3 regions of the Streptomyces sp. NPDC046759 genome follow, and region 1 is predicted to be linked to each of the others. Evidence: riboswitches for the same ligand, from Rfam matches in the RefSeq annotation. Region 1 holds a riboswitch; each other region holds the start of a gene.

Region 1 (10,407 bases):
GCCCGGCCGACGAGTTCACGCATCAGCTCGGCGTACGTCTCCCGGTCGCGGCCGGCCGACCACTGGCGCGCGAGGGTGGCCTCGTCCGGCCGCAGCCGTTCGTAGACGCGGGCGCCGGCCCGGGTGAGCAGATCGTCCCGGCTGGAGAAGTAGGTGGACGCCGTACCGGGGGGGACGGCGGCCTCCCCGTCCACCGCCCGGAAGGTCAGCCCGCGCGCCCCTTCCAGAGCTGCCCTCGGCGAGATCAGCCCGTGGTCAGCCCGGTCAGCCCGGTCAGTTCGGCCAGTTCGGCCAGGGGCAGCGTGTGCTGGGTCTGCAGGACCTTCGCGCGCAGGTAGCGGACGTTGTGGGCGGTGGTGAAGACGCCGGTCGGCACCCGGTCCCGGACGACGACGCCGCGGGCGCGCAACTGCTCGGCCTTGTCGGGGTTGTTGGAGAGCAGGTCCAGCTCACCGATGCCGAGAGCGGCGAGCATCTGCGCGGCGGCCGTGTAGTCCCGGGCGTCCTCCGGCAGGCCGAGCGCGGCGTTCGCCTCGTAGGTGTCGAGGCCCTGGTCCTGCAGGGCGTAGGCGTCGAGCTTGTTGTAGAGGCCGATGCCGCGGCCCTCCTGGCGCAGGTAGAGCAGGACGCCGCCGCGCTCGGCGATGCGTTCGACCGCCTCGCGCAGCTGGGGTCCGCAGTCACAGCGGGCCGAGCCGAAGACGTCGCCGGTCAGGCACTCGGAGTGCAGGCGCACCAGCGGGGTCGGGCCGGGGTCGCCGAGCACGACGGCGACGTGTTCCCTGCCGTCGGCCAGGCCGTGGAAGGTGACGAGTTCGGCGTCGGCGCCGTAGCCGTCGTGGAAGCGCAGCGGTACCCGGACGCGGGCGCGCGGCGTGGCGGCGGGGGTGTCGGGCATGCGGGTCCCTCCGGGTAACGGGCGGCAGTTGCTTCAGATTTGAAACAGCGGATGCGAAGGGACCCTACCGCATGCTTAAAACTTAAAGCAATCGACCGCCGGATCGACCGCCGGATCGACCGCCGGATCGACCGCCGGATCAAGTCGTCCGATCAGTCGTCGGAGGAGGAGCACGACGAACGGCGCCGCCAGGGGACGTCCTCCGCCCCCGGCGCGGCGTCGTCACCCTGCAGTCCGCGCGCGATCCCCGTGCAGATCGCCTCCAGCTGCCCCACCTGCTCGGGCGTGAGCCGGTCGAAGAGGGTGCCCCGCACCGTCTCGACGTGTCCGGGGGCCGTACGCTCCAGCACGGCCATCCCCTCGTCCGTCAGCACGGCGATGCTGCTGCGCTTGTCCCAGCGGCAGTCCTCGCGGCGCACCAGCCCGTCCCGCTCGAGGCGGGTCACCGCGTAGGTCAGCCGACTACGCGTGATCTTCAGCGTCTCGGCGAGATCGGTCATCCGCAGCCGCCGGTCGGGCGCGTCGGAGAGGTTGGCCAGCACGGAGTAGAACAGATGCGGCATGCCGGCGTCCTGCTGGAGCTGTCGGTCGATCGCGTCCTCGAGGAGGTGCGTCGCGGCGAGATACGCGCGCCAGGCGCGCTGCTCCTCGGGAGTGAGCCAGCGGGTCGTCATGCCGCCAGTGTAAGTTTGTTTCAAACTTGAACCAAGAATGACCTTCGCAGGGAGCCCGCGCCGATGTCGTACCCGTACGTGCTGCTGTCCGCCGCCGTCTCCCTCGACGGCTATCTGGACGACACCGGCCCCGACCGCCTGCTGCTCTCCAGCCCCGCCGACTTCGACCGGGTCGACGCGGTACGGGCTTCCGTCGACGCCATCCTGATCGGCGCCGGAACGATCCGCGCCGACAACCCGCGGCTGCTGGTCAACTCCGCCGAGCGCCGCGCGGCCCGCGTCCGCGAGGGCCGGGCCGAGTACCCGCTGAAGGTGACCGTCACCGCCACCGGCGACCTCGACCCCGAAGCCCAGTTCTGGCACACCGGCGGCGACAAGCTCGTCTACACGACCGACGAGGGCGCGGAGCGGGCCGCCGGCCGCCTCGGTGCCAGTGCCGGCATCGTCCCGCTGGGCCCCGAACTCGACTGGCGGGCCCTGCTGTCCCACCTGCACGACGTGCGCGGCGTCGGGCGGCTGATGGTCGAGGGCGGTGGCACGGTGCACACCCAGCTGCTCCAGCAGGGTCTCGCCGACGAGCTCCAGCTGGTTCTCGCGCCGCTGTTCGTCGGCGACCCCGCCGCCCCCCGCCTGTTCGGCCCGGGCGGCTACCAGGCCGGGCGGCTGCGCCTGACCGAGACCCGCCGGATCGAGGACGTGGTCCTCATGCGTTACCGGCCCACGGCCCCCGGCGCCGGCCCGCTCCCCACGGCCGCCGACCGGCACTGGCTGCGCACCGCCTGCGAACTCGCCGCGCAGTGCCCGCCCTCGAAGACGGCGTTCAGCGTCGGCGCGGTCGTCGTCGCGGCCGACGGTACGGAGCTGGCCCGGGGCCATTCGCGGGAGAGCGGCGACCCCGTGGTGCACGCGGAGGAGGCCGCGCTCGCCAAGGTCGACCCGGCGGATCCGCGGCTGGCCGCCGCCACGGTGTACAGCAGCCTGGAGCCTTGCGCCCGGCGCGCTTCCCGGCCCGCGCCCTGCGCCGAGCTGATCCTTCGCTCCGGGGTGCGGCGGGTGGTCACGGCCTGGCGGGAGCCGGACACGTTCGTCTCCGCGGCCGACGGTACGGGGGTCCTGCAGAAGGCGGGTGCCCAGGTGGTCGTCCTGCCTGAGCTGGAGGAGCTCGCCAAGGAGCCGAACCGGCATCTGCGGGGATGAAAACACTCAGGGCCGGAAACCATCACTGGCTTCCGGCCCTGAGTCTTCAGTAGCGGGGACAGGATTTGAACCTGCGACCTCTGGGTTATGAGCCCAGCGAGCTACCGAGCTGCTCCACCCCGCGTCGTTGTGACTCCAGAGTACCCCATGCTCAGGACCGGATGCACATCGCGTCTCCCCGGCCGCCGCGCGGAACGTCATCCGCTCGGTCCACCGAGGTCGCCCGGCGCGCCTGCCGCGGCCACGCTGGACCTACGTCGGAACAACTGGGAGACGAGCGGTGCGCCCTGGTGAGGTGGAGGAGAGCCGGTACGCCAGGGCGGGAGGCCGGTTCCCCGGCGATCCCGTGCCCGACCCCGGCTCCGGTGACGAGCCCGTGCCGGTGCGCCGAAGGCGCCGCCCGACTCCGCGCTCCCTGGCCCGTGCCCTGCCCGCGCTGCTGATCGCCGGCGGTGTCCTGTACGGCACGCTCACCCCGAGGGAGATCACCGCCGTCCCGTTCTTCACGGCCGCCCCGCTGATCGCCGCGCCCCTGTCCTCGCTGCGGACCACCGTCCTGACCGGCATCACGGCCGTGGCCGCGATGTACGCGGTGCGTGCCCGGGGCGGGGAACATCCAGCCGCCGGCGTCGTCACGGACGTCGTCACCGTGGCCACGGTGGCCCTGCTGGCCGTCGCCATCAACCGCGTGGTCCGCCTCGGCGACCGGCGGCTCGCCTCGGCCCGGGAGATCGCCGAGGCCGCCCAGCGGGCCGTACTGCCCGAGCCCGCCGAACGGATCGGCGGCTTCGAGATCGCCGCCCGCTACGAGGCGGCCCAGCAGGACGCGTCCATCGGCGGTGACCTGTACGCCGTGCAGGACAGCCCGCACGGGCTGCGGCTGGTCGTCGGAGATGTGCGCGGCAAGGGCCTGGGCGCGGTCGCCGCCGTCGCCGTCGTGATCGGGGCGTTCCGGGAGGCGGCCGAGCAGGAGTGCACGCTGGAAGCGGTCGCGCAGCGGCTGGAGCGGGCACTGGCCCGCGAGGGCGTCCGGCGCAACGGCATCGACGCCCTGGAGGGCTTCACCACCGCCGTCCTCGCCGAACTCCCGCACGGCGAAGGCGTCGTACGGCTCGTCAACCGCGGTCATCCGCCGCCGCTGCTGCTGCACGCCGACGGCACCCTGCGCGTGCTCGGCGCCCCCGAGCCCGCGCTGCCGCTCGGCATGGGCGACCTCGGGATGTGGCCCGACCGCGCCCAGGAGGAGGACTTTCCCAGCGGGGCCACCCTGCTGCTCCACACCGACGGCCTCACCGAGGCCCGGGACGCGCTCGGCCGGTTCTACGACCCCGAGCGGCGGCTCGCCGGACGCACCTTCCCCGGCCCGGGCGTCCTGCTCGACCGGCTCGCCGACGAGGTGCGGCGGCACTCGGGTGGCGGGACGGCGGACGACATGGCGTTGCTCGCCGTCCGGCATCCGTGATCGTCTTCACCCACGGTGACCGGACGTGCGCCGTCCGCATCACGACTGAGTCACCATCAAAAACAACGAGACTCCTGAACGGCGGTCAACTCGTCCGGTTTGCAGTACTCCTGGCCGTTAAGTTCCCAGGTGAAAGCGTTAATGATCAAGCCGAACGGCTTGGAAAGTGCCCAGTGGGTCTATTAACGTTCGATAACGCAGCGCGGTCGTCCCAGCCGTCACAAGAGACGGCTCCGTGCGCACGCGCCGAATCCCACAAGGGAGCCGGGGAACCACCAACCCTGGGGTGAATCACGCGGATGCCGCAGTGGACTCTGTGAACGCACCGAGTCCACGACCGGTATACGCGCGTAGGAGACCTTCCTGCTCCGAACCCGTCAGCTAACCCGGTAGGCGGAGGAAGGAAAGGAGCACGCCCGCGTGGCGTCCAACCCGCCTGCCCCACAAGCCCCGTTCGTTCCTGCGGGGGCCGAGCCCGAGACCTTCGGCTACGGCGCCTACCGCCCCGAGGAGGGCCCCTGGGAGGAGTGGAATCCCACCGAGGACTCCCTCTCCCCGGCCCGCGGACGGCACCGCGTCGCCAAGCAGCGCGGCGGCTTCGCGCGCAGCTCCACCGTCCTCGGCGTCGGCGTGATGGCCGCGGTCGGCGCGGGCGGCATGGCCAGCGCCAACACCGGCAAGCCCCCGGTCTCCATATCCCTGCCGGACCTGGACTCCGTCGAGCACATCTTCGGTGGCGGCTCCTCCGACGCTCCCAAGGCCACCAGTGCCGGGCTGAGCAGGGTCGGCGTGAGCACGGACAGCGCCGAGAGCGGCAATGCCGGCGAGGCCCTGCGCAACCGGATCATGGCCCAGGCCGAGCAGCAGCAGAACAAGGCCGACAGCAGAGCCACCGCCGCCGCGCTCGCCGCCGTCGAGAAGCAGACCGCCGACGCCGCGGCCAAGGCGGAGAAGGACGCCGCCGCCAAGGCCACCGCCGCCAAGGAGAAGGCGGAGGCCGACGCCAAGCAGGCCGCCGAGGCCAAGCGGCTGGCCGAGCTGGCCAAGCAGTACACGCTGCCGGTCGTCTCGTACACGATCACCGGCACCTTCGGCCAGCCGGGCGCGATGTGGTCCTCCGGCTACCACACCGGCCTCGACTTCGCCGCCCCCACCGGCACCCTCATCAAGGCCATCCACGGCGGCACGGTCACCCAGGCGGGCTGGGCCGGCGCCTACGGCTACCGCACGGTCCTCACCCTGGACGACGGCACCGAGCTGTGGTTCTGCCACCAGTCCTCGATCAACGTCTCCGTCGGCCAGAAGGTCTCCACGGGCGAGGTCATCGGCCGGGTCGGCGCCACCGGCAACGTCACCGGCCCGCACCTGCACCTGGAGGTCCACCCGAACGGCCAGGCCACGGCCATCGACCCGGCGCCGTGGCTGCGGGAGATGGGCCTCAACCCCTGACTCCGCTTTCCCGGCGATCCCGACGCCGGCGACGGAATGAGATCATCCTCCGCCGGCGTTGGCGTAAAGCATGACTTCTCTACGCAAAATCGGTTCCTCCGACCTCGAGGTCTTCCCGCTCTCCCTGGGCGGCAACGTCTTCGGCTGGACCGCCGACGAGGAGACCTCCTTCGCCGTCCTCGACGCCTACGCGGCCGCCGGCGGCAACTTCATCGACACCGCCGACTCCTACTCCGCCTGGGTCGAGGGCAACGAGGGCGGTGAGTCCGAGACGATCATCGGCAAGTGGGTCAAGGCCCGCGGCAACCGCGCCGACGTCGTCATCGCCACCAAGGTCAGCCAGCACCCCGAGTACCAGGGCCTGTCCGCCGCCAACATCAAGGCCGCCGCCGACGCCTCCCTGCGCCGCCTGGACACCGACCACATCGATCTCTACTACACCCACTTCGACAAGCCCGAGGTCCCGGTCGAGGAGATCATCGGCGCGCTGGACGAGCTGGTGAAGGCCGGCAAGGTCCGGCACATCGCCGCCTCCAACATCAGCCCCGAGCGCCTCAAGGCCTCCCTCGACTTCTCCGACCGAGAGGGCCTCGCCCGCTACGTCGCCCTCCAGCCCCACTACAACCTGGTCTCCCGCGACACCTACGAGGGCCCGCTGCAGGATCTGGCCGCCAAGGAGGGCCTGTCCGCCGTTCCCTACTTCTCCCTCGCCTCGGGCTTCCTGACCGGCAAGTACCGCCCCGGTACGACGGTCGACAGCGCCCGCGCCGGCGGAGCATCGAAGCACCTGGACTCCGAGCGCGGCCGGCAGGTCCTCACCGCTCTGGACGAGATCGCCGCCGCCCATGACGCCCCCGTCGCCACCGTCGCCCTCGCCTGGCTGGCCGCCCAGCCGACGGTCACGGCCCCCATCGCCTCGGCGCGCACGGTCGACCAGCTCCCGGCGCTGCTGGGCGTGGCCGACCTGAGGCTGACGGAGCGGGAAGTGGCCCGGCTGACGGAGGCATCGGTCTAGGGCACCGGCCCTCTCCCGGCGCAGGGCGTTCCGCCACGACGGCGCGATCGGGCCGTGCCGAACCCGGCACGGCCCGAACGGCTACGACCGATACGGGTTGTAGGCGGTATACGGAACCACCGGATACCCGTAGACCGGCCCCGGCCCCGGCGCCGCGGGCGTCGGTGCCCAGTACACCGGTGCCGGCATCGCCGCCCTCGCCGCGTATTCCAGGGCCGGCCGGGCCACGTCCCGCCGCTTCCACAGCTCGTCCAGCAGCTCCCGCTCCCGTACGACGAAGTCGGCCCCGGTCTTCCCCTTGCGCCCCCGGTACCGCAGGAAGGCCAGCGACGTGGCGTACGCCTCGTACTGCGCCACCGTCCGCGCCGCTGGCCGGCCTCCGTGGTGCCGGGCGTAGTCACGGGCCGTCCGCCGCGCCCGCATCGATCCGAGCGCCAAGGGCTCGGCCGGCCCCAGCCAGCCGGCCAGCGCATACGCCGGCAGCTCCTCCCGCACCGTGCGCAGCTCCCGCTGCCGTGTCCAGACCGCGAGCCAGGTCAGCAGCCCGAACACGGGCACCATGAACCCGCCGTAGACGGCGAAGAACCCGAACTCGCCGAAGGTGGAGGAGCTGTTCCAGAGGGCGTGCATGCTCATCGCGAGCAGCAGCCCGCACGGCGGCAGCAGCGCCCGCCGGACACGCTGCCGCTCCCCGGAGAGCGCGGCGACGCCGAAGCCGATGCCGGTGAGGGTGGTGAACAAGGGGTGCGCGAACGGGGACATCACGATGCGCACGAAGAAGGTGGCGGCGGTGACGGAGGCGATGCCGCTGCCGCCGCTGAGCTGGTCGGCGCCGAAGGCCGTACCCAGGTAGAGGATGTTCTCGGTGAACGCGAACCCGGTGGCGGTGATGCCGGCGATCACCACCCCGTCGACGATCCCGGTGAAGTCGCGTCTGCGGAACAGGAAGACGAGCAGTACGGCGGCGGCCTTGGCGGACTCCTCCACAATGGGCGCTATCACGGTGGCGCCCAGGGTGTCCGCACCGGCCGGATCGGCGGTGGCGGTGGCTATCCACTTGGTCGCGAAGCTGTTGGCGACGATGGCTATCAGTGCCGCCGCGCACGCCCCCCAGGCGAAGGCGAAGGCCAGGTTCCGCCACGGGCCCGGCTCCACCCGGTCCAGCCACCGGAAGGCGGCCAAGAGCCAGGGCACGGGCAGCACGGCCAGCCCGAGTCCGACGAGGAACCCCTCCGTACCGGTCTGGCTGCGCACGAGGGCCAGGATGACCAGGCCCGACAGCGCCAGCAGTGTGATCAGCGCCCCGTACCGCAGCCACTTCCGCTGCCACCAGTGCGGATGGCGCAGCACAAGGCCGTCGGGGCCCGGGGGGTACGTCGGAAACGGAGGACAGGTGGCCACGGCATCGACCCTAACGGTGGCGGGACGAGGGGCTGGAGCGGTTTATCGGTCCTGACGCGGTTCGCGTGCTCGGTCCTGGTGCGGTACGCGACGGAAGAGCAGATCGTTCACCACATGTCCCTTGTCCAGCCCCTGCCCCTCGAAACGGGTCAGCGGCCGGGACTGCGGACGCGGCGCGAAACCGCCGTCCGCCCGGGTGTTCTCGAAGTCGGGGTGCGCGGTGAGTACCTCGAGCATCTGTTCGGCGTACGGCTCCCAGTCGGTCGCGCAGTGCACGATCGCGCCGGGTCTCAGCCGGGTCGCGGCCAGCGTCAGGAACTCGGGCTGGATCAGCCGCCGCTTGTGGTGCCGCTTCTTGGGCCAGGGGTCCGGGAAGTACACCCGCAGCCCGTCGAGGGAGTCGGGGGAGAGCATCTCCCTGAGCAGGATGATCGCGTCCCCGTTGCCCACCCGGACGTTGGTCAGTCCTTTGCCGTCGGCGAGAGCCAGCAGATTGCCCTGGCCCGGAGTGTGCACGTCGACGGCGAGGATGTTGGTGTCCGGGTCGGCGGCGGCCATCTGCGCGGTGGCCTCTCCCATCCCGAAGCCGATCTCCAGCACGACCGGCCCGTCGTTCCCGAACAGCTCGCCCAGGTCGAGGATGCGCTGCCCGTCGATGTCGAGGCCCCACTTGGGCCACAGCCGCTGCAGCGCGTCCGCCTGCCCCGCGGTCACGCGGCTGCGCCGCGGCTGGAAGCTCCGGATCCGCCGCTCGAAGTGCGACCCGGCGGGATCGGCCTTGGGCCCGTCCGGAAACCTCGGCTCCCCCTTGGCCCGGGTGTGCCGGACGGGGATGCCGGGGGCGTGGGGGGCCGGCGAGGGGGCTTCGGGGGTGTTCAGCGACTCAGACACAGTGCTTCCGATTTTACGGGTACGGGCACTACGGCCGACCGAGCATGTCCAGCACCCGGCGCCCGACCTCCCTGCCGATCGGAAGCGAGGCGGTGGCGGCGGGCGAGGGCGCGTTCAGCACGTGCACCGCACGGGCCCCCTCCTTGATCAGGAAGTCGTCCACCAGCGTCCCGTCCCGCAGCACCGCCTGCGCCCGCACCCCGGCAGCCGCCCGGACCAGGTCGTCCGACTCCACCGCGGGCAGCAGTCTGCGCACGGCCTCCAGGAACGCCCCCTTCGACAGCGAGCGGTGCAGTTCCCCCGCGCCGTATCTCCAGTGCCGCCGGGCGATCGCCCAGGACCCCGGCCACGCCACCGTACCGGCCAGCTCGCGGGGTCGTACGACGCCCCAGCCGTACCCCTCCCGGGCCAGCGCCGGCACCGCGTTGGGTCCGATGTGCACGCCGCCGTCGATGCCCCGGGTCAGATGGACGCCGAGGAACGGGAACGCCGGATCCGGCACCGGGTACACCAGCCCGCGCACCAGTTCCGGCCGTGCCAGCTCGTAGTACTCCCCGCGGAAGGGCACGATGCGCACCTCGGGCTCGTCCCCGGTCAGCCGCGCCAGCTCGTCGCAGTACAGCCCGGCGCAGTTCACCAGCACGCGCGCGCGGACGACCTCCCCGCCCGAGGTGAGGACGGCCACGCCGCGCTCGGGCCGCCGGTCGACCCGGACGACCCGGGCGCCGTAGCGGATCTCGGCCCCCGATGCGTGGGCGAGCTGCCGGGCGACGCCCACAAAGTCGCACACCCCGGTGGTGCCGACGTGTATCGCGGCGAGACCGCGCACCTCCGGCTCGTACTCACCGATCTGCGCGGGGCCCAGCTCCCGCACCGGAATGCCGTTCTCACGGCCCCGCTGCACGAGTGCGTGCAGCCGGGGCAGCTCCTCCCGCTCCGTGGCGACGATCAACTTGCCGGTGACGGCGTGCGCGATGCCGTACTCGGCGCAGAACTTCACCATCTCGGCGGCACCCCGCACCGCGTACCGCGCCTTGAGCGAGCCGGGGCGGTAGTAGATCCCGCTGTGGATCACCCCGCTGTTGCGTCCCGTCTGGTGCCGGGCCGGCCCCGGCTCCTTCTCCAGCACGGTCACCCGGGTGCCGGGTGCGGCCCGCGTGATCGCATACGCCGTGGACAGCCCGACGATCCCGCCGCCGACCACGAGCACGTCACAGTCGTACGCACCGACCCGCACCTGCACCACCTCCGACCTCGATAGTGCACTGCGCCACTGACAACGCCTTCAAACGCCGGGAGTGTCCGGTGTCACAGCTCAGGCGGGGGCCATCATCAGCAGCGGCCGGGCCCGCTCCCTGAGCTCCACCACCCGCGGCTCGTCCCCGTACGGCTCCAGCCGGTGCAGCAGGTCCTTCACGTA
Region 2 (10,407 bases), on a different contig from region 1:
GATAGCCGGTCCCGCCCACATGCGTGCCGTCCTTGACGATCGGGTCCCGCCACCAGGACGGATAGATCGTGACGACCGGCGGGGCCTGGGCCTCCGGCGGGGCGTCCGCGGCAGCCTGCGCGGCGAGCGGATCGGGATCGGGGGCACCACGGCGCCGCGACCAGTACCCTGCGCCGGCCAGCAGCAGGGAGAGCACCACGGCGAAGGCCAGCACCCCGCCGTTTCTCAGCATGGTCAGCAAGACCCCGCAGCCGACCAGGGCGAACAGCACGGCGGCGAGCGCCTGGCCGTCGACCCGGCCCGTCAGCAGCTTGCGGACCTCGTTCTCCTCCTCGTCCTCGTACGGCACCAGGAGCCAGGCGAAGCCGTAGAAGATCAGGCCGATGCCACCGGTCGCGGACAGCACGGCCAGGGTGATCCGGAAGATCACCGGATCCATGTCGGTGTGCCGGCCGACACCCGCGCACACGCCCGCGATCATCTTGTGCCGCCGGTCGCGCCGGAACCGGTCGGGGGTCTCGGCGGGGGGCTGCTCCTCTTCCTGTCGCGGTGCGTCGGCGTGCGTGCGGGTGCCGGCGCCGGCCGCTCCCCTCTCCGTCGCGGCGGGCGCGGCATCCGTCGGTCCGGTGCCCGGGGCCGGGCGCGGGCCGGGGCCGGGTCCCGGACCCGTCGCGGCGTGCTCGTGATCCGTCATGGGTCCATGGTGACGGCCGGGGCGCCGCCGCGGCAGCCGGGACGACCCTGGCCGAACCCTGAAATCGGCCCCGAGGCGGAGCCGGGAACCGTTCGAGCGGCACGCGACCGACCCGGCCCGGCGTTCGCCCGCCCCTGCCCCGGGAAGATCAGGGGCGTATCGGGGGCCGACCCTGATGCCTGGATCCGCTGGTCATGTGACCATCGTTGGCATGCCGGAAGCCGCAAGCCTGACAGCCGACGACCCGCGGCCGCCGCGCAAGCTCTACCGCAGCAGTGACGGACGCTGGCTCGGCGGAGTGGCGCGGGGCCTCGCCGGGCATCTCGGGCTGCCCGTCATCTGGGTCCGGCTCGCCTTCGTCGGCCTGTTCATGGCCAACGGCCTCGGCGCGCTGCTGTACGCGGCGTTCTGGTTCTTCGTCCCGCTCGGCGTCGGCGGCGTCGGAGACCACAAGCCGCCGGTCACCGCGGAGACCGTGCCGGGCGGCCGCCGCAGACTCGTGGCCCGCAAGCCGGACCGCGGCCAGATCGTCGCGCTGCTCCTCATGGTCATCGTGTCCATGGTCTTCGTGAGCAGCGTCAATCTCACCAGCGCGGCCAAGGCGTATCTGCTGCCCGCCGTCCTCGTCGCCGCCGGTGTCGCCCTCGTCTGGCGCCAGGCGGACAACGCCCGCAGAGCCCGCTGGGTCGAGGCCGGCCGCCGGCGCCGCACACTCACCCTGCTGCGCGCGGCCGGTGGTGTCCTGCTCGTCACGGCCGGGGTCTCCGCCGTGTTCGTGATGCAGGGCTCGGCCGCCCATCTCGGCGCGGTCCTCCAGGCGGCCCTCGCCGTCCTCGTCGGCATCACGCTGCTCGCCGGCCCGTACCTGGTCCGTATGACCCAGGACCTGTCCGAGGAGCGCCTGATGCGCATCCGCGCCCAGGAGCGCGCGGAGGTCGCCGCCCACGTCCACGACTCCGTGCTGCACACCCTCACCCTGATCCAGCGCAACGCGGACAACGCCGGCGAGGTGCGTCGCCTCGCCCGCGCCCAGGAGCGCGACCTGCGCACCTGGCTGTACAAGCCGGAGGGCACCGGCAAGGACGAGGCCGACGGGCCGGACACGGTCGCCGAGGCGGTGCGGCGCAGCGCCGCGGAGGTGGAGGACAAGCACGGAGTGCCCATCGAGGTCGTCGTCGTCGGCGACTGCGCCCTGGACGAGAGGACCGGCGCGCAGATGCAGGCCGCGCGCGAGGCGATGGTGAACGCGGCCAAGTACGGTGGCGAGGGCGGCGCCGTACAGGTCTATGCCGAAGTCGAGGGGAGGACGGTCTTCGTCTCCGTGCGCGACCGTGGCCCCGGCTTCGACCTGGACTCGATACCCGCCGACCGCATGGGCGTCAGAGAATCGATCATCGGCCGCATGGAGCGCCACGGCGGCACGGCCCGGCTGCGGTCGGTGCCGGGCGGCGGCACGGAGGTCGAGCTGGAGATGGAGAGGGTGGAGAAGACGTCATGAGCGAGGCGAAGGGCACGGCGGGAGCCGCGGGAGCGGCGGGGTCCCCGGGCGCCGACGGCGGCGCGGGCGGACGGCACGTACGGGTGGTCCTCGTCGACGACCACCGGATGTTCCGCACCGGCGTCCAGGCCGAGATCGGGCAGACCGCCGAGACCGGCGTCGAGGTGGTCGGCGAGGCCGCGGACGTCGACCAGGCGGTCACGGTCATCACGGCGACCCGGCCCGAGGTGGTCCTCCTCGACGTCCACCTGCCGGGCGGCGGCGGCGTCGAAGTGCTGCGCCGGTGCGCGGCGCTGACGGCCGACACCGAGAGTCCCGTCCGCTTCCTCGCGCTGTCCGTGTCGGACGCGGCGGAGGACGTGATCGGGGTGATCCGGGGAGGCGCCCGCGGCTATGTCACCAAGACCATCACCGGCGCCGACCTGGTCGACTCGATCTTCCGCGTCCAGGAGGGCGACGCCGTCTTCTCCCCCCGGCTGGCAGGGTTCGTGCTGGACGCCTTCGCCTCCACCGACGCCCCGCCCGTGGACGAGGACCTGGACCGCCTCACCCAGCGAGAGCGCGAGGTGCTGCGTCTGATCGCCCGTGGCTACGCCTACAAGGAGATCGCCAAGCAGCTGTTCATCTCGGTGAAGACGGTCGAGTCCCATGTCTCGGCGGTCCTGCGCAAGCTCCAGCTGTCCAACCGCCACGAGCTGACCCGCTGGGCGACGGCCCGCCGGCTGGTCTGACCCCTGCGGGCGCCGCCCTCACGCCACCCGGGTCGCCCCCGCGAACGGCATCTCGTCGATCGGTGCCACCCGCACCGGGGCCGACGGGTTCGGTGCGTGGATCATCTGGCCGTTGCCGATGTAGATGCCGACGTGACTGATCCCGGCGTAGAAGAACACCAGGTCGCCGGGCTGGAGTTCGGAGAGGGCTACGCGCCGGCCCGCGTTGATCTGGGCGTAGGTGGTGCGGGGCAGGGAGATGCCGGCAAAGCGGTAGGCGGCCTGCACCAGGCCCGAGCAGTCGAAGGCGTTCGGGCCGGTCGCGCCCCAGACGTAGGGGCTGCCGAGCTTGGCGTAGGCGTAGGAGACGGCCGCCGCGGCACGCCCGTTCGCGGCCGTGTCCGACGCGGCCGGCTCCGGCGTGTCCCGGGTGTCCGAGGCCGAGCGGGAGGCCCGTCCGGCCGTGCCGTCGTCGCCGGTGGCCTCGGCCCGCTGCTTCGGGGTGAGCTGGGCCAGCAGGCGCCGGGCCTCGTCCAGCCTGCCGGTGATCACCTTCTTCTGGCGCCGCAGCTGCGCCTGCCATGACCACAGGGACGTCAGCTCGACGCGCGCGGCGCCGCGCAACTGCTCGATCTCCCGCAGCTGTTCACGCACCTGCGACACGGCGGCGGTCTGCCGCTCGCCGGCACGCTCCGCGAACGCGGCGTCGTCCAGGTACCGGTCGGGGTCGCCGGAAAGGGCCAGCTGCCAGGCCGGGGCGAAGCCGCCCTCGCGGTACTGCGCCGCCGCGAACGAGCCCAGCGTGTCCCGGGTGCTGTTGAGGTTCGCCTGTTTGCGTGCGGTCTCGTCCCGCAGGCCGTTCAGCCGCCGCTGCGCGCTGTCCGCCTTCTCCTTCGCGCCGTCGTACGTCTCGGTCGCGGCCTCGGCCTCCTTGTACAGCTTGTCCACCTCGGTCTTCACCTGTGCCGGTGTGAGCTGCGGCTCGGCATGGCCCGTCCCGTCGAACCCCGTCGCGGTGGCCGCACCCGCCAGGGCGAGCGTGAGGGCCGTGCGGGCCGTGGGACCCCCGATAGGGCGTTGCCGGGGCTTGCGGTGCGCTGCCACCTGGACCGTCACGTCCTTCCGTACGACTCGTACGTCCGAGGGGTGTGTGCGTCCGGCGGCGGCCCGCACAGGGGAAGCGGGCCACCGCCGGACCTTTCTCGGCGGTGGTGGCCGACGGCCGCCCCTGGCTCGGGCGGCGGCGGGGAGCCGGTCACCTGGGGGAGGACGGTAGGCCCGGGTGTGACGAGCAGGTAACGCAGTGTGCGGAACTGGTCCCGACGGATCAAAGCGTGACCTTATGTGACCGAATTGCCGTTCTCGACTCGTCGTCTTCACGCAGCGTAATGACCGAAGCGTCGAAACGGGGGTGGTCGGGAGGCATGGGGTGCTATGGAGCGCATATATGCAAGCCGTCCATGTTTGATCGCCGGCCGCCGTGGCCGGGGGCCGGTGACCGGCGGCCCCTGTGCCCCTGGTTAGGCTCCGGCCCCATGGGCGTACTCATCCACCTCTTCGTCGGCCTGCACATCATCGGCATCGCCGCGCTGCTCGGCGGTTTCCTCACCCAGATGAAGGCGATGGGCCAGGGCGCGGCCCGGTTCGTCCCCGGGATGCTGCACGGCGCGCTGACCATGCTCGTCACCGGCGTGGTCCTGGTCGGCCTCAATCAGGCCGACGACCACCACGTCAACACCATCAAGATCGGCATCAAGCTGGCGCTGCTGATCGTGATCCTCGGGCTGGTCTATGTGAAGCGCGACGAGGAGAAGATCGACAAGGGGATGTTCGGGCTGGTCGGCCTGCTGACCATGACGAACATCTTCATCGCCGTGCTGTGGACCTGACGGTCAACCGTCCCCGTCCCCGTCCCCGGAGCACGCCGCGAGCAGCGCACCCGCGGCGACAGCGAACCACGCAGCCACTGCCACCCACAGGAGCACCCGGCCCGGCAGGCTGAGCCACAGGACGCCGAGGCCGGTGGCGACGGACAGCGTCGCCACCGCCGTCATCCCCATCGGGAACACCGTCGACCAGCGCAGCACGTGGTAGCCGTGGCGGGGAGGTGCCGCCTCGGCGGCCAGCAGTACGACGTAGCCGGCCAGATCCAGCACGAGCAGCGCGATCGTCACGGTGCGCAGCACGCCGCGGTCGTCGTCGTTCCACAGGTACATGCCCGTGTCCGAGGCCATGAGCAGCTTCGTGCCGGCCAGCGCCGAGATGGCGAGCGCCCCGCCCGCGATCCACTGGTCGCCCGCTCCCCGCAGCACCTGCCGTGCGTCGAAGTGGACCAGCGCGAGGACGTAGAGCAACAGACCCAGCCAGAACACCACCAGCGCGGTGTGCGCGAGCCACGCCGTGCGCTCGGCGGCGGCCAGTGTGGCGGCCGACACGGCGAGCGCCTCCGTGGCCACGCAGCACAGGAACACCGCGCCGGGCATGCGCGGCCTAAAGTGCCGTACGACCAGGACGAGCAGCGCCGGCCAGAGCAGTGCCGCGAGCGCCAGCAGCGCCTCGGCCAGGGCCTGCAGGCCCAGCATCGCGACCCGGGTGGCGATCACCGCCGTCGCGGCGACGGCGGTGAGCGAGCCGGGACTCTCCGCCTCGTTCACCCAGCGCCGGCGCTCGCTGACGAGCCGCAAGGCGAAGCCGGCCGCCAGGGCCGCCCAGGCGACGGCTGTCATCGCCAACGCCAACAGGGAGGCCGTCTCGGCGCCGGTCTGGTGCAGCCCGACCGACAGGATGCCGGTCGCCATCACTGCGGACCCGGCCGCGGGGGACCGCTCCTCCCACCACGCGCGCAGAGCCGAGATGCCGCGCATGCGCCCGATGCTAGTGCTGCGACCGGAAAGGTTCACCGGCTCGCGACGCCCGGCCCGGCACCTCGCCGCGTTGTCGCCTCACCCAAGTACATCCCGTACGCGGGCGACGCTCCGCCTTGCGATGCTCCCCCACTGCCTGAAGGCGTGGGAGGTGCCCCCAGCACCGGACGCCGCGAGCTCTCCAGCAAACCTTTCCGGTCACAGCACTAGGGAGCGGCAGCGCCCCACCGGTGAAGGGCCCGCGCGCGTGAAGAGCGAAAACGCCACTACGCACGCGTGGCCGCACGGAGGCCGGTACGCACGCGTGGCCGCACGGGCGCCGGTAAGCACGCGTGCGTGCACGCTCCGGCGCCCGGAGGCCGGCACGCACGCGTGGAGCCCGGAAGGGCCGGTCGTACGTCCCGGCGCGCCCGGCGGCGGTCAGCCGGGTCGGACCACGCTGTGGATGATCGATTCACCGCCGTAGTAGATGGACTCCTCGCGGACGTACGCGCCCGGCTTCGGGGCGTGGATCATCATGCCGTCGCCTATGTAGACGCCGACGTGGCTGATGTCGTCGTAGAAGAAGATCAGATCGCCCGGCCGCGCGTTGGCGAGCGAGACCGTGGTGCCCGTGTCGACCTGCTCGTACGTGGTGCGCGGAAGCGTGACACCGGCGGCCCTCCAGGCGGCCTGGGTGAGGCCCGAGCAGTCGTAGGAGTCCGGCCCGGTGGCGCCCCACACGTACGGCTTGCCGATCTGGGCGCGGGCGAAGGCGATCGCCTTCTCCGCCTTCGTGTCGTACGAGCTGGACGCCGTGGAACCGGCCGAGCCGGTGCCCGTCGAACCGGAACCGGACTGCGTCGACGAGGACGACGACGAGGCGGCCTGCTGCTGGGCCTGCTGCTTCGCCAGCTCGGCCGCCTTGCGCGCCGCCTCCTGCTGTCTCTCCCGCTCGATGGCGGCCAGCCGCGCCTTCTCCTGGACCGTCAGCTGCGACAGCAGCTCGCGCGCGGAGGCCAGCTTCTTCTGGACGGTGGCCTTGGCGGTCTGCAGGTCGTGCTGCGAGTCGGTCAGCGTCTGCAGGCTCGCCGCGGCCTCCCGCCGCTTCTTCATGGTCGCGGCCTGATCGCCGATGTAGGCGTCGACCGCGCTCTTCTCGCGCGAGGTCAGCCGGTTCATCAGCTGCGTCTGGTCGAAGTAGTCCTGCGGGTCGTCGGCCAGCAGGAAGGTGGCCGTGTCGGGGGCGGCGGCGCCGGTGCGGTACTGGGCCGCGGCGAAGGAGCCCAGTTCCTCGCGGGCCTTGTTGAGGCGTGCGGTGCGCCGGGCGACGTCGTTGCGCAGGGCGTCGACGCGTCCGCGCTGCTTGCCGGTCCGTTCCTTGGCCGCGTCGTACTTCTCGGTCGCCGACTCCGCCTGGCGGTAGAGGTCGTCGACCTTCTTCTCGACCTCCTCCAGGCTCGGCGTGTGGTGATCGGTGCGCGGTACGGCCTCGGCGGTCTGGGAGAAGACGGCCATGGAGGTGAGGGCGGCGGTGGCGAGGGCGGGGGTGCGCAGGCCCGCTGCGGTGGTTCCGCCGGGGCGCGGCTTGCGGTGCGACGCCAAGGGAGGCGACTCCTTCCAATGGGCCGCCTACCGGGTTAGCTGTCGGGTTCGGGCGGCGGTTCGGAAGGGTTGCCCTACGGCGTCGTCCCTGTGGGAGTCGGCCGATTCACCCCGGGATCGGTGGGTCCCCGGCTCCACGCACCACGCGGGCGCGCCGGACTCGGCGGAGGCCGCGCACGCGGCCTGACGGCAACCTAGCCAACTGGTGTGACAAGTGTGAAGGTTGGTGCGCGATATGTCCGATACATTTTCGTGATCTGGGCTCGGTACCGCGTTCCCGTCATCGGGTGATTCCGCAGCGTGAGGGGTTCTGGCGGTCGGCCCGAGGAGTTCTGGCGATCCGCCCGAGGGGCTCTGCCGGTCCGCCTGTGACAGTCGTCTTTCCGGGACGGCGACCGGTTGTCGGTGGGGCGCCCTAGACTCGGAGAGCGATGAGCAGCCTCTTTGACGACAGCTTCCTGGCGGACCTCCAGCCCTCTCGCGGGCGCGAGGAGGAGCCCCCGCCGCCGCCCGAGGACGATCACGTACCGGAGTCGATTCCGGACGATCTGTTCGGCGGGAAGTTCGACGTGCCGCCGGACCGGGACGCCTACTACCGCGACGGCGCCCCCCGCCCCCCGCTCGACGCGGCGGCGCTGCTGGAGGGGCTGAACGAGAACCAACGCGCCGCGGTCGTCCACGCCGGGTCCCCGCTGCTCATCGTCGCGGGCGCCGGTTCCGGCAAGACCCGTGTGCTCACCCACCGCATCGCCCACCTGCTCGCCGAGCGGAACGTCCACCCGGGCCAGATCCTCGCGATCACCTTCACCAACAAGGCCGCGGGCGAGATGAAGGAACGCGTCGAGCAGCTCGTCGGGCCGCGCGCGAACGCGATGTGGGTGATGACCTTCCACAGCGCGTGCGTGCGCATCCTGCGCCGGGAGTCGAAGAAGCTCGGCTTCACGTCGTCGTTCTCCATCTACGACGCCGCGGACTCGAAGCGCCTGATGGCCCTGGTCTGCCGCGACCTGGACCTCGATCCCAAGCGCTTCCCGCCGAAGTCGTTCAGCGCGAAGATCAGTAACCTGAAGAACGAGCTGATCGACGAGGAGGACTTCGCTTCCCAGGCCACCGACGGATTCGAGAAGACCCTCGCGCAGGCCTACGCGCTCTACCAGTCGCGGCTGCGCGAGGCCAACGCGCTCGACTTCGACGACCTGATCATGACGACGGTCAACCTGCTGCGCGCCTTCCCGGACGTCGCCGAGCACTACCGCCGCCGCTTCCGCCACGTCCTGGTCGACGAGTACCAGGACACCAACCACGCCCAGTACGCCCTGGTCCGCGAGCTGGTCGGCACCGGCGAGCGTGCCCCCGAGGACGCCGACACCCCGCCCGGGGAGTACGACCTGCCGCCCGCCGAGCTGTGCGTCGTGGGTGACGCGGACCAGTCGATCTACGCCTTCCGTGGCGCGACGATCCGCAACATCCTCCAGTTCGAGGAGGACTACCCGAACGCGACGACGATCCTGCTGGAGCAGAACTACCGCTCCACACAGACGATCCTGTCCGCCGCCAACGCGGTCATCGAGCGCAACGAGTCCCGCCGCCCGAAGAACCTGTGGACCAACGCCGGCCAGGGCGCGCGCATCACCGGCTATGTCGCCGACACCGAGCACGACGAGGCCCAGTTCGTCGCCGACGAGATAGACCGCCTGGTGGACGCGGGCGAGGCCAAGGCCGGCGACGTCGCCGTCTTCTACCGCACCAACGCGCAGTCCCGCGTCTTCGAAGAGGTCTTCATCCGCGTCGGCCTGCCCTACAAGGTCGTCGGCGGTGTCCGCTTCTACGAGCGCAAGGAGGTCCGGGACGTCCTGGCCTACCTGCGTGTCCTCGCCAACCCGGAGGACTCGGTGCCGCTGCGCCGCATCCTCAACGTCCCCAAGCGCGGCATCGGCGAGCGCGCGGAGGCGATGATCGACGCCCTCGCCCAGCGCGAGAAGATCAGCTTCCCGCAGGCGCTCAAGCGCGTGGACGAGGCGTACGGCATGGCCGCGCGCTCCACCAACGCGGTCAAGCGGTTCAACACGCTGATGGAGGACCTGCGCACGATCGTGGAGTCCGGCGCCGGACCGGCGACCGTGCTGGAGGCCATACTCGAACGCACCGGCTACCTGGCCGAGTTGCAGGCGTCCACCGATCCGCAGGACGAGACCCGCATCGAAAACCTCCAGGAACTCGCCGCCGTGGCACTGGAGTTCGAGCAGGAACGCGCGGAGGGCGAAACGGGCACGCTCGCCGACTTCCTGGAGCAGGTCGCCCTGGTCGCCGACTCCGACCAGATCCCGGACGAGGAGGACGGCGACGGCGTCATCACCCTGATGACCCTGCACACCGCGAAGGGCCTGGAGTTCCCGGTCGTGTTCCTGACCGGCATGGAGGACGGCGTCTTCCCGCACATGCGTGCCCTCGGCCAGACCAAGGAGCTGGAGGAGGAGCGGCGCCTGGCGTACGTCGGCATCACGCGCGCGCGGGAGCGGCTCTACCTCACGCGGTCGGCGATGCGCAGCGCCTGGGGACAGCCGTCGTACAACCCGCCGTCCCGCTTCCTGGAGGAGATCCCGCCCGCCCATGTGGAGTGGAAGCGGACGGGATCGATGGCGCCGGCACCTTCCGGCCCGGCCTCCGGGATCGCGGCCTCGCTGTCCTCGACCCGCTCGCGTTCCTCGGCGTCGGGCGCGTCCGGCTTCGCCACGCGGCGCACGGCGGAGAAGCCGGTGGTGGCGCTGGCTGTCGGGGACCGGGTCACCCACGACCAGTTCGGACTCGGCACGGTGGTCGCCGTGAAGGGCACGGGCGGGAACGCGGAGGCGACGATCGACTTCGGCGACGCCAAGCCGAAGCGGCTGCTGCTGCGGTATGCGCCGGTGGAGAAGCTCTAGGAGGTCCGGGGGCGCAGCCCCCGGGGCCTACGTCGGATCGAGCCCGTGGCTCCGCAGCCACGGCAGCGGGTCTATCGCCGCCCCGCCCGCGGGCCGTACCTCGAAGTGCAGGTGCGGACCCGTGGAGTTGCCGGAG
Region 3 (8,686 bases), on a different contig from region 1:
TTCGTCCAGCGCGCTGACAGCCGTCTACGACACGATGCGCTACGTCAGTTGCGACGTGGCGACCTACTGCCTGGGCCAGGCCGCCTCCCAGGCCGCGCTGCTGCTCGCGGCCGGCACACCCGGCAAGCGGTTCACCCTGCCCGGCGCGCGCGTGGTGATCGCACAGCCCCGGCTCCCCGAGCCCGTTCAGGGCCAGCCGAGCGACCTGCTGATCCAGGCGGACGAATTGGCCCGGGTCCGCGCACTGACGGAGGAGATGCTGGTCCGGCACACGGGGCGCACGGACGAACAGGTGCACCGCGACCTGGAACGGGACTTGGTCCTCGACGCCCCGGCAGCCGTGGCCTACGGCCTGGTCGACGCGATCGTGCCCAGCCGGCGGAGCATCCCCGGCGCACCGGACCCGAGGTGAGCCGACGATGCTGCCGGACCTGCCGCCGCTGCCCGCGCTGACGCGCGCCGAGGGCGAACTGATCGACCGTTACCTGGAGGCGGCCGACCTGCTGGGCCGCGTCAATCCCGCGCACGGCGGGGACACGTATCGCGGGCTGCGCGCGGCCCAGGCGCTGGTGCGCAAGGCCGCAGAGCTGCGTGACGCCCTCGCGTTGATGCACCAGCGGGGCGAGACGGAGGTCCACGGGGACACGCTGGCACGGGCCTTGCGGGTGCTGGACGGTGAACGCCGTACCGCGCGCGTCGCGCTCCCGCCCGACGGCGTCGGCTGAGCCGGACGTCCGACCGGCCGGACCGGACCCGAGTGTCGACACGCTCCGCCCGAACGGGACGTGAAACGACCCGAACGACCTACCGCCGACCGGTGGACGTCGAGATCGTTCTCGCGGCCTTTCGGGTTGCGCACCGTGCACGTCGGACACTCGGAAGCAGGGGCTTCGTCCCAGGTCCGGGGCTACGCCCGGGTTCTGACGTCGTCTCGAACACGGCACTGTCCACCCGAACGGGTGAGTGGTGAGTAATGCCACAAATCCCCGTTTCCATTGGGATTTTCAGACTGCCGTGAGCCAAGATCCCTGTCTGACGACAAGCCCCCGCCACCGCGGCGGGGCGGTCCGGGCGGACGCCGAGTCCTGCCGCCGCCCGGATGACCGGTCGACAGGAGTGGATCGGCAGGAGTGGAGGACCCGAGCAAGACGGGTCGCCGGAGCGGACGTTCGTCTGGCAGTCACAGACGGGCCGAGGTTCCGAGCAGCCCTTGGGGTGAAGCCGCGGCAACGCGGCCGGGCAACTTCGCCAGCCCGAATCCGACAGGTCATCCTTCACAGGCGGCTGACGAAGGGTTGCGCATGACTGCGCTCAATCGTGTCCCGTCGCTCATGGCCCGGGCCGGCACGGCCTCGGCCCTCACCCTTGCCGCCGTCGGTGGCTCGATCGCGGTCCCGGGTCTCGCCACCGATGCCTCGGCCGCGACACTCGCGACGAAAGCACTGCAGGTCGCGGCCTCCAAGAAGGGCTCGCCGTACCAGTACGGAGCCACCGGGCCGCGCCGTTTCGACTGCTCGGGGCTGACGCTCTACTCGTTCAAGAAGGCGGGCAAGACCCTGCCGCGCACCGCCGCCCAGCAGTACAACAAGACGCACCACATCTCCGCCGGCAGCCGCAGGGCCGGCGACCTGGTGTTCTTCCACTCGGGCTCCAGCGTCTACCACGTCGGCATCTACGCCGGCCACGGGAAGATCTGGCACGCGCCGAAGACCGGGTCCGTGGTGAGGCTCGAGAAGATCTGGACCAGGAGCGTCTGGTACGGCCGGGTCAGCTGACTCGCCAGAGGGTGGGAGCAGCTCCGGTCAGAGGGCCGCTCCCGCCCGTCAGCGCCACCCCGGTACCCGCCCGGAGCCCGTGGGCGGCCCCGTGGGCGGCCCGCGGCGCCGCGACCGCCTGCCCGGCGTCGCGGCGGCACGCCGTCCCCTAGGGGCACCGTCTCGCTGGGGCGCCGATCCTCGGGCGCCGTCGACCAGTCACCGCCCCGAACGCCACCAGGCCACTCGTCCTCATGTCCGGCGTCACCGCAGGGACACGACCGCCGGCGCGCCACTCCCCCGGCCCCTTCTCGCCAAGCAGCCGTCACCCCGGCTCCGGCGACCGGCCCCTCACCCGACGACACCCTTCGTACCCGTACCCCATCGCCACCAGCCCGTCGCGACCGGCGTCACCGCGGGCCCCGCGTTCCGATGCCCGACGCTCCGAACCCGCCCGCCCCCACACCCCTCACCGACAGCCCGTCACCCCGCCGCCGCCACCGGCCCTCGCCCCCTGGGCCCCATACCACTCGCCGACGACCCCACACCGACCGCCACGCACCGCCCCGCACGGACCCTCATCCCCGGCGCCGCCGCCCGACACAGGCAGACGGCCCGGAGAGAGCAGCACCGGTCCAGCGCCGCGCCCGCCCCGCCGGGGGGCTACGGCTCCTGGGGGCCAGCTGCCGGGACCGGTTCGGCCGGGGTGGCCCAGGGGAGCTCGATGGAGACCGTCTTGCCGCCCTCCCGGGTGGGGCGGACGCGGAGTTTGCCGCCGCACTCGGCGGTGAGCCAGCGGATGATGACCATGCCGCGGCCGTTGTCCTGCTGGACGGCGGCAGGCAGTCTCTTCGGAAAGCGCGGATGACTGTCCGTGACGCCGATGCGTAGATGTTCGTCACGGTCCAGCGCGATGTCGACCGTGAAGGTGGGTGACTGACCGAAGGTGTGCTGTACGGCGTTCGTGGCGAGTTCGGAGACGATGAGCCGAACCGTGTCGGCCACGTCGGTGTCCGACGGCAGGCCCCACTCCGCGAGCGTGCCCACGACGTAGGTGCGGGCGGCGGACACCGAGGCGGGATCGCTCGGCAGAGTGACGGATGCTTCCAAATGGTCTGCCATGGCGACGTCGTCCCTTTCCCACGGGACCGCAGTCCGACACGGAGCGGATGGTTCGAGTACGGTCCCGGACTGGTGCTTGCTCGTCAGACTGCCATCACCGGGCCGGTGACGGGGAGCGATCCACCAAGATATGCATATATCTGTCGCCCGAAGCGGTGAACTCTACGACGGGAGACCGTATTTGGGCGGCCCGGAAGGAGTAAGGAGGAGCCCATGCAGAACGGGCCGGCAGTGCGCCGCCGCAAACTGGGCGCCGAACTGCGCACGCTGCGTACCAGTGCTGGGCTCACCAGCGGTGAGGCGGCCCGGCTGGTCGGCTGGCACCAGTCGAAGGTCAGCCGAATCGAGACGGGCGCCAGCGGGGTGAAACCAGCCGATGTGCGGTTACTGCTCGACGCCTACGAGGTGCGGGACGGGCAGCTGCGCGAGTTGCTGCTGATGCTGGCGGGGTCCGAGGAGACGGGCGACCGGGACCGCTGGTGGCACGCCTACCGCGGAGTGCTGCCCCCCACCTACCGGGACTTCATCAGCCTGGAGTCGCAGGCGAGCGCGATGCGCACGCTGGAGACCACGGTCGTACCCGGTCTGCTGCAGACGCCCGAGTACGCCCGCGCGGTGACCCGGGCGGCCGTGAAGGACCTGGACGACGAACGCCTGGACACGCTGGTGGAGGTGCGCCTGGCCAGGCAGGACGTGCTCCGCACGAATCCGCCGCTGAGGCTGAGCGCGGTGCTGGACGAGGCGGTGCTGCGGCGCGAGGTCGGCGGCCCCGAGGTGATGGCCCGGCAGCTGGAGCGCCTTACGGAGGCCGCCCGGCTGCCCCAAGTCCGGCTCCAGGTGCTGCCGTTCGGCGCCGGGGCGCATGTCGGCCTCACCGGACCTTTCGTTATCTTCTCATTTCCGAGCACTTCTGATCTGGATGTAGTTGTTCTCGACCAGTTGACGAGTAGCCTCTACCTGGAACGGAAAGAAGACCTCATGGCCTACTCAGAGGCCTTCGACACCCTTCGCATGCACGCCCTTTCACCCGAGGAAACGTTGGATTACATCGCCGGGATAGGTGACGGCGCGTAAGGAGGCACCATGTCAGCTCTGCCTCGGAACGTCCCTGCCAGTACCGACCTGCACGACGTGCGCTGGCTGCGCAGCAGCTACAGCACGGGAGCCAACAACTGCGTGGAGACGGCCCGGCCGCGCTCCGGCCCCTGGGCCGGGCTGCTCGCCGTGCGCGACTCCAAGAGCCCCACCGGACCCGCACTGCTCTTCTCCACCGCGGCCTGGGCCGGATTCGTCACCCTTCTCTGATCAGCGCCCGATCAACGACCGACAACGACCGACAACCGACGGCTATCGATCATCATCCGATCAGAATCGGTCACTCATCATCGTTCTGTTGCGGAGCACGGCCGTGTCACGCCGACTCATGGTCGCGTTTCGCAGATCACCCGTACAGCGCGTTCGATCTCGGCCCCGGACAGGTCGGCCCGGGCGGTCAGCCGCAGCCGTGAGATGCCGTCGGGCACGGAGGGTGGGCGGAAGCAGCCCACGGCCAGCCCGGCGGCGCGGCAGTCGGCCGCCCAGCGCACCGCCTGCTCCGGGGACGGGGCCCGCACGGAGACCACCGCGGCGTCCGGCCGCACCGCTTCCAGACTCGCGGCGGTCAGCCGTGCGTGCAGTTCGGCGGCCACCTCACGGGCGCGCGCCGCGCGTTCCGGTTCGCGGATCAGCAGCTGCAGTGCAGCGAGCGCGGCGCCCGCCGCCGCCGGGGCCAGGCCCGTGTCGAAGATGAAGGTCCGGGCCGCGTTGACCAGATGGTCGATCACCCGCCCCGGGCCGAGCACCACGCCGCCCTGACTGCCCAGCGACTTGGACAGGGTCGCCGTGACGACCACATCCGCGGCACCGGCCAGCCCCGCCGCATACGGCGCGCCCCGGCCGCCGTCCCCCAGCACCCCGAGACCGTGCGCGTCGTCCACCACCAGCCCCGCGCCGTGCTCCCGGCACGCCCCGGCCAGCGCGGCCAGCGGAGCCCGGTCGCCGTCGACCGAGAACACGGTGTCGGAGACCACGATCGCCGCCCCCCGGTGCGTGGCCAGCGCCTTGCGCACGGCCTCCGGGTCGGCGTGCCCGACGACCTGCCGCTCGCCGCGGGCGAGCCGGCAGCCGTCGATGAGGGAGGCGTGGTTGCCGGCGTCGGAGACGATCAGCGAGCCGTGCGGGCCGAGCGCGGTGACCGCGGCCAGGTTGGCGGCGTAACCGGAGGAGAAGACCAGCGCCGCCTCGAAGCCGCAGAAGGCGGCCAGCTCGCGCTCCAGCTCGGTGTGCAGCTCGGTGGTGCCGGTGACCAGACGGGACCCGGTCGAGCCGCCGCCCCAGGTCCGTGCGGCCCGGGCGGCTCCCTCGGTGACCTCGGGGTGGTGGGCGAGGCCCAGGTAGTCGTTGCTCGCCAGATCCAGCAGCGGCGATTCGGCGGGGCGCGGGCGCAGGGTGCGTACGAGCCCGGCGCGGCGGCGCGCCTCGGCCTGCTCGTCGATCCAGCCGAACGCCATGGGTCCTCCGGGGCTTTTGTAGGTAGCGGACAGACACTAGCGGCACGAACGGCCACCCGAGGTGTGGCAATACCCACACGGTGAACCGTCTCCGTTGTGCAAACTCTCCTTGGCCCAGGGCGGTCCGGTAGGACAGGATCAGGCCTCATGGACCTGCTGAACACGCTGGTGGACAAGGGGCTTCGGCGCGAGCTGCCGACCCGCGAGCAAGCGCTCGCCGTTCTGGCCACCTCCGACGACGACCTGCTCGATGTGGTGGCCGCGGCCGGAAAGGTGCGCCGGCACTGGTTCGGGCGACGGGTGAAACTCAACTATCTGGTGAACCTCAAGTCCGGCCTGTGCCCGGAGGACTGCTCCTACTGTTCGCAGCGGCTCGGCTCGAAGGCCGACATCCTGAAGTACACGTGGCTCAAGCCCGACGAGGCCTCCGAGGCGGCCGCGGCCGGCCTCGCGGGAGGCGCCAAGCGGGTGTGCCTGGTGGCCAGCGGACGCGGCCCGACGGACCGGGACGTGGACCGGGTCTCGGAGACCATCAAGGCGATCAAGGAACAGAACGAGCAGGTCGAGGTGTGCGCCTGCCTCGGTCTGCTCTCCGACGGCCAGGCCGAACGGCTGCGCGAGGCGGGTGCGGACGCCTACAACCACAACCTCAACACCTCGGAGTCCACGTACGGGGACATCACCACCACCCACACCTACGCCGATCGGGTGGACACGGTGAACAAGGCGCACGCGGCCGGCCTGTCCGCGTGCTCCGGTCTGATCGCGGGCATGGGCGAGAGCGACGAGGACCTGGTGGACGTGGTCTTCTCGCTGCGTGAACTGGACCCCGACTCGGTGCCGGTGAACTTCCTGATCCCGTTCGAGGGCACCCCGCTGGCCAAGGAGTGGAACCTCACCCCGCAGCGCTGCCTGCGGATCCTGGCGATGGTCCGGTTCGTCTGCCCGGACGTGGAGGTCCGTATCGCGGGCGGCCGCGAGGTCCACCTCCGTTCGATGCAGCCGCTCGCGCTGCACCTGGCCAACTCCGTCTTCCTCGGGGACTACCTGACCAGCGAGGGCCAGGCCGGCAAGGCCGACCTGGAGATGATCGCGGACGCCGGTTTCGAGGTGGAGGGCGCCGGCGAGGTGACGCTGCCGGAACACCGGGCGGCGGCCTCGGGAGGCTGCGGCTCCGTGTGCGGCTCGCACGAGGGCTGCGGCTCGCACGAGGGCTGCGGCTCGCACGAGGGCTGCGGCTCGCACGAGGGTGGCGGCTCGCACGAGGGTGGCGGCTCGCACGAGGGCGCGTGCGGTACGACGGCCGACGCGTGCGGTACGGCCGTGGCGCCGTCCACGCAGGAGCCGCGCACCGACCTCGTGGCCGTACGCCGCCGGGGCGCCGGAACGGATCTCGCGCCCAATGCCTGAGCGGCTGCCCGCTCTGAGGGTGGGCGAGCTGCTGGAGCTGGACCGGCGGCATGTCTGGCACCCGTACGGCCCGATGCCCGGCCGCGGCGAACCGCTGGTCGTGGAGTCGGCGAGCGGGGTCCGGCTGCGGCTCGCCGACGGCTCGGGCGAGCTGGTGGACGGCATGTCCTCGTGGTGGTCGGCGATCCACGGCTACAACCACCCGGTCCTCAACGAGGCGGCGCACGAACAGCTCGGGCGGATGAGCCATGTGATGTTCGGCGGGCTCACGCACGAGCCCGCGGTACGGCTGGCGAAGCATCTTGTCGACATGTCGCCGGAAGGACTCGAGCACGTCTTCCTCGCCGACTCCGGTTCGGTGTCGGTCGAGGTGGCGGTGAAGATGTGCCTGCAGTACTGGCGCTCGACCGGCCGGACCGGGAAGCAGCGGCTGCTGACCTGGCGGGGCGGCTACCACGGGGACACCTGGCAGCCGATGTCGGTGTGCGACCCCGAGGGCGGGATGCACGAGCTGTGGACCGGGGTGCTGCCGCGCCAGGTGTTCGCGGACCCGCCGCCCGCCGCGTACGAGGAGTCGTACGCGGAGCGTCTGCGCGAGCTGATCGCCCGCCACGCGGACGAGCTGGCCGCGGTCATCGTCGAGCCGGTGGTGCAGGGCGCGGGCGGGATGCGCTTCCACTCCCCCGCGTATCTGCGGGTGCTGCGCGAGGCCTGCGACGCGCACCACGTGCTCCTCGTGTTCGACGAGATCGCCACCGGTTTCGGCCGCACCGGCGCGCTGTTCGCGGCGGAGCACGCGGGCGTCACCCCGGATGTGATGTGCGTCGGCAAGGCACTGACCGGCGGCTATCTGACGCTGGCGGCCACGCTGTGCACCGCGCGGATCGCCGACGGCATCTCACGGGGCGAGGTGCCGGTGCTCGCGCACGGACCCACGTTCATGGGCAACCCGCTGGCGGCTGCCGTGGCGTGCGCGTCCATCGAGCTGCTCCTGGGCCAGGACTGGCGGGCGCAGGTCAAGCGGATCGAGGCGGGTCTGTGGGAAGGCCTCGCGCCGGCTCGTGAGCTGCCGGGCGTACGGGACGTCCGCGTCCTCGGGGCGATCGGCGTGGTCCAGCTCGACCACGGGGTGGACATGGCCGCGGCCACCGCGGCCGCCGTGCGGGAGGGCGTCTGGCTTCGCCCGTTCCGCGACCTGATCTACACGATGCCGCCGTACATCACCTCGGACGAGGACGTGGCGAGGATCGCGCGCGCGGTGTGCGCTGCGGCGCGGGAGGGATGACATGCCGGTACTGGTGATCACGGGAACGGGCACGGAGGTCGGCAAGACCGTCACCACCGCCGCCGTCGCCGCCGCCGCGCTCGCGGCGGGGCGCTCGGTGGCCGTGCTGAAGGCCGCGCAGACCGGCGTACGGCCGGACGAACGCGGGGACGCCGACGAGGTCGCGCGGCTCGCGGGCCCGGTCACGGCCACCGAACTGGCCCGCTTCCCCGAGCCGTTGGCGCCCGGCACGGCGGCCCGGCGGGCGGGCATGGCGCCCGTGCACCCGCACGAGGTGGCCGACCGGGCGGCCAAACTGGCCGCCGAGCACGATCTGGTGCTGGTCGAGGGGGCGGGCGGCCTGCTCGTGCGCTTCGACGCGGCGGGCGGCACGCTGGCGGACGCGGCCGGGCTGCTCGGCGCACCGGTGCTGGTCGTCGCCCAGGCGGGTCTGGGCACGCTCAACACCACCGAGTTGACGGCGCTCGAACTGCGGCGCCGGAAGCTGGAGTTGGCGGGTGTGGTCATCGGCAGCTGGCCCGGCTCCCCCGACCTCGCGACCCGCTGCAACGTGACCGACCTTCCGG

The links. A riboswitch is a leader RNA that binds a small molecule or an ion and turns the genes downstream of it on or off. The one in region 1 is predicted to bind cyclic di-AMP.
Region 2: linked by a shared signal. The riboswitch ahead of ABZ919_RS06805 (NlpC/P60 family protein) and the one ahead of ABZ919_RS35835 (M23 family metallopeptidase) in region 1 are both predicted to bind cyclic di-AMP.
Region 3: linked by a shared signal. The riboswitch ahead of ABZ919_RS27440 (C40 family peptidase) and the one ahead of ABZ919_RS35835 (M23 family metallopeptidase) in region 1 are both predicted to bind cyclic di-AMP.

Annotation. Positions count from the first base shown of each region.
Region 1 is NZ_JBEYYJ010000037.1:16,679-27,085, reverse strand. It holds partial or broken gene ABZ919_RS35865 (TetR/AcrR family transcriptional regulator) at 1-248, opposite strand, end outside; gene ribA (GTP cyclohydrolase II) at 245-898, opposite strand; gene ABZ919_RS35855 (MarR family transcriptional regulator) at 1,051-1,572, opposite strand; gene ABZ919_RS35850 (dihydrofolate reductase family protein) at 1,636-2,769, shown strand; tRNA gene ABZ919_RS35845 (tRNA-Met) at 2,820-2,893, opposite strand; gene ABZ919_RS35840 (PP2C family protein-serine/threonine phosphatase) at 3,050-4,231, shown strand; cyclic di-AMP (ydaO/yuaA leader) riboswitch at 4,466-4,644, shown strand; gene ABZ919_RS35835 (M23 family metallopeptidase) at 4,652-5,680, shown strand; gene ABZ919_RS35830 (aldo/keto reductase) at 5,751-6,695, shown strand; gene ABZ919_RS35825 (PrsW family intramembrane metalloprotease) at 6,777-8,096, opposite strand; gene trmB (tRNA (guanosine(46)-N7)-methyltransferase TrmB) at 8,139-8,987, opposite strand; gene lhgO (L-2-hydroxyglutarate oxidase) at 9,016-10,233, opposite strand; gene ABZ919_RS35810 (MFS transporter) at 10,303-10,407, opposite strand, start outside.
Region 2 is NZ_JBEYYJ010000004.1:29,500-39,906, forward strand. It holds gene ABZ919_RS06775 (PspC domain-containing protein) at 1-694, opposite strand, end outside; gene ABZ919_RS06780 (PspC domain-containing protein) at 906-2,192, shown strand; gene ABZ919_RS06785 (response regulator transcription factor) at 2,189-2,923, shown strand; gene ABZ919_RS06790 (C40 family peptidase) at 2,942-4,006, opposite strand; gene ABZ919_RS06795 (hypothetical protein) at 4,438-4,791, shown strand; gene ABZ919_RS06800 (hypothetical protein) at 4,795-5,766, opposite strand; gene ABZ919_RS06805 (NlpC/P60 family protein) at 6,187-7,350, opposite strand; cyclic di-AMP (ydaO/yuaA leader) riboswitch at 7,358-7,526, opposite strand; gene pcrA (DNA helicase PcrA) at 7,782-10,271, shown strand; gene ABZ919_RS06815 (M23 family metallopeptidase) at 10,299-10,407, opposite strand, start outside.
Region 3 is NZ_JBEYYJ010000022.1:100,588-109,273, reverse strand. It holds gene ABZ919_RS27450 (ATP-dependent Clp protease proteolytic subunit) at 1-412, shown strand, start outside; gene ABZ919_RS27445 (hypothetical protein) at 420-725, shown strand; cyclic di-AMP (ydaO/yuaA leader) riboswitch at 1,145-1,298, shown strand; gene ABZ919_RS27440 (C40 family peptidase) at 1,302-1,775, shown strand; gene ABZ919_RS27435 (ATP-binding protein) at 2,418-2,876, opposite strand; gene ABZ919_RS27430 (helix-turn-helix transcriptional regulator) at 3,090-3,950, shown strand; gene ABZ919_RS27425 (DUF397 domain-containing protein) at 3,960-4,181, shown strand; gene ABZ919_RS27420 (8-amino-7-oxononanoate synthase) at 4,298-5,425, opposite strand; gene bioB (biotin synthase BioB) at 5,573-6,835, shown strand; gene ABZ919_RS27410 (adenosylmethionine--8-amino-7-oxononanoate transaminase) at 6,840-8,120, shown strand; gene bioD (dethiobiotin synthase) at 8,122-8,686, shown strand, end outside.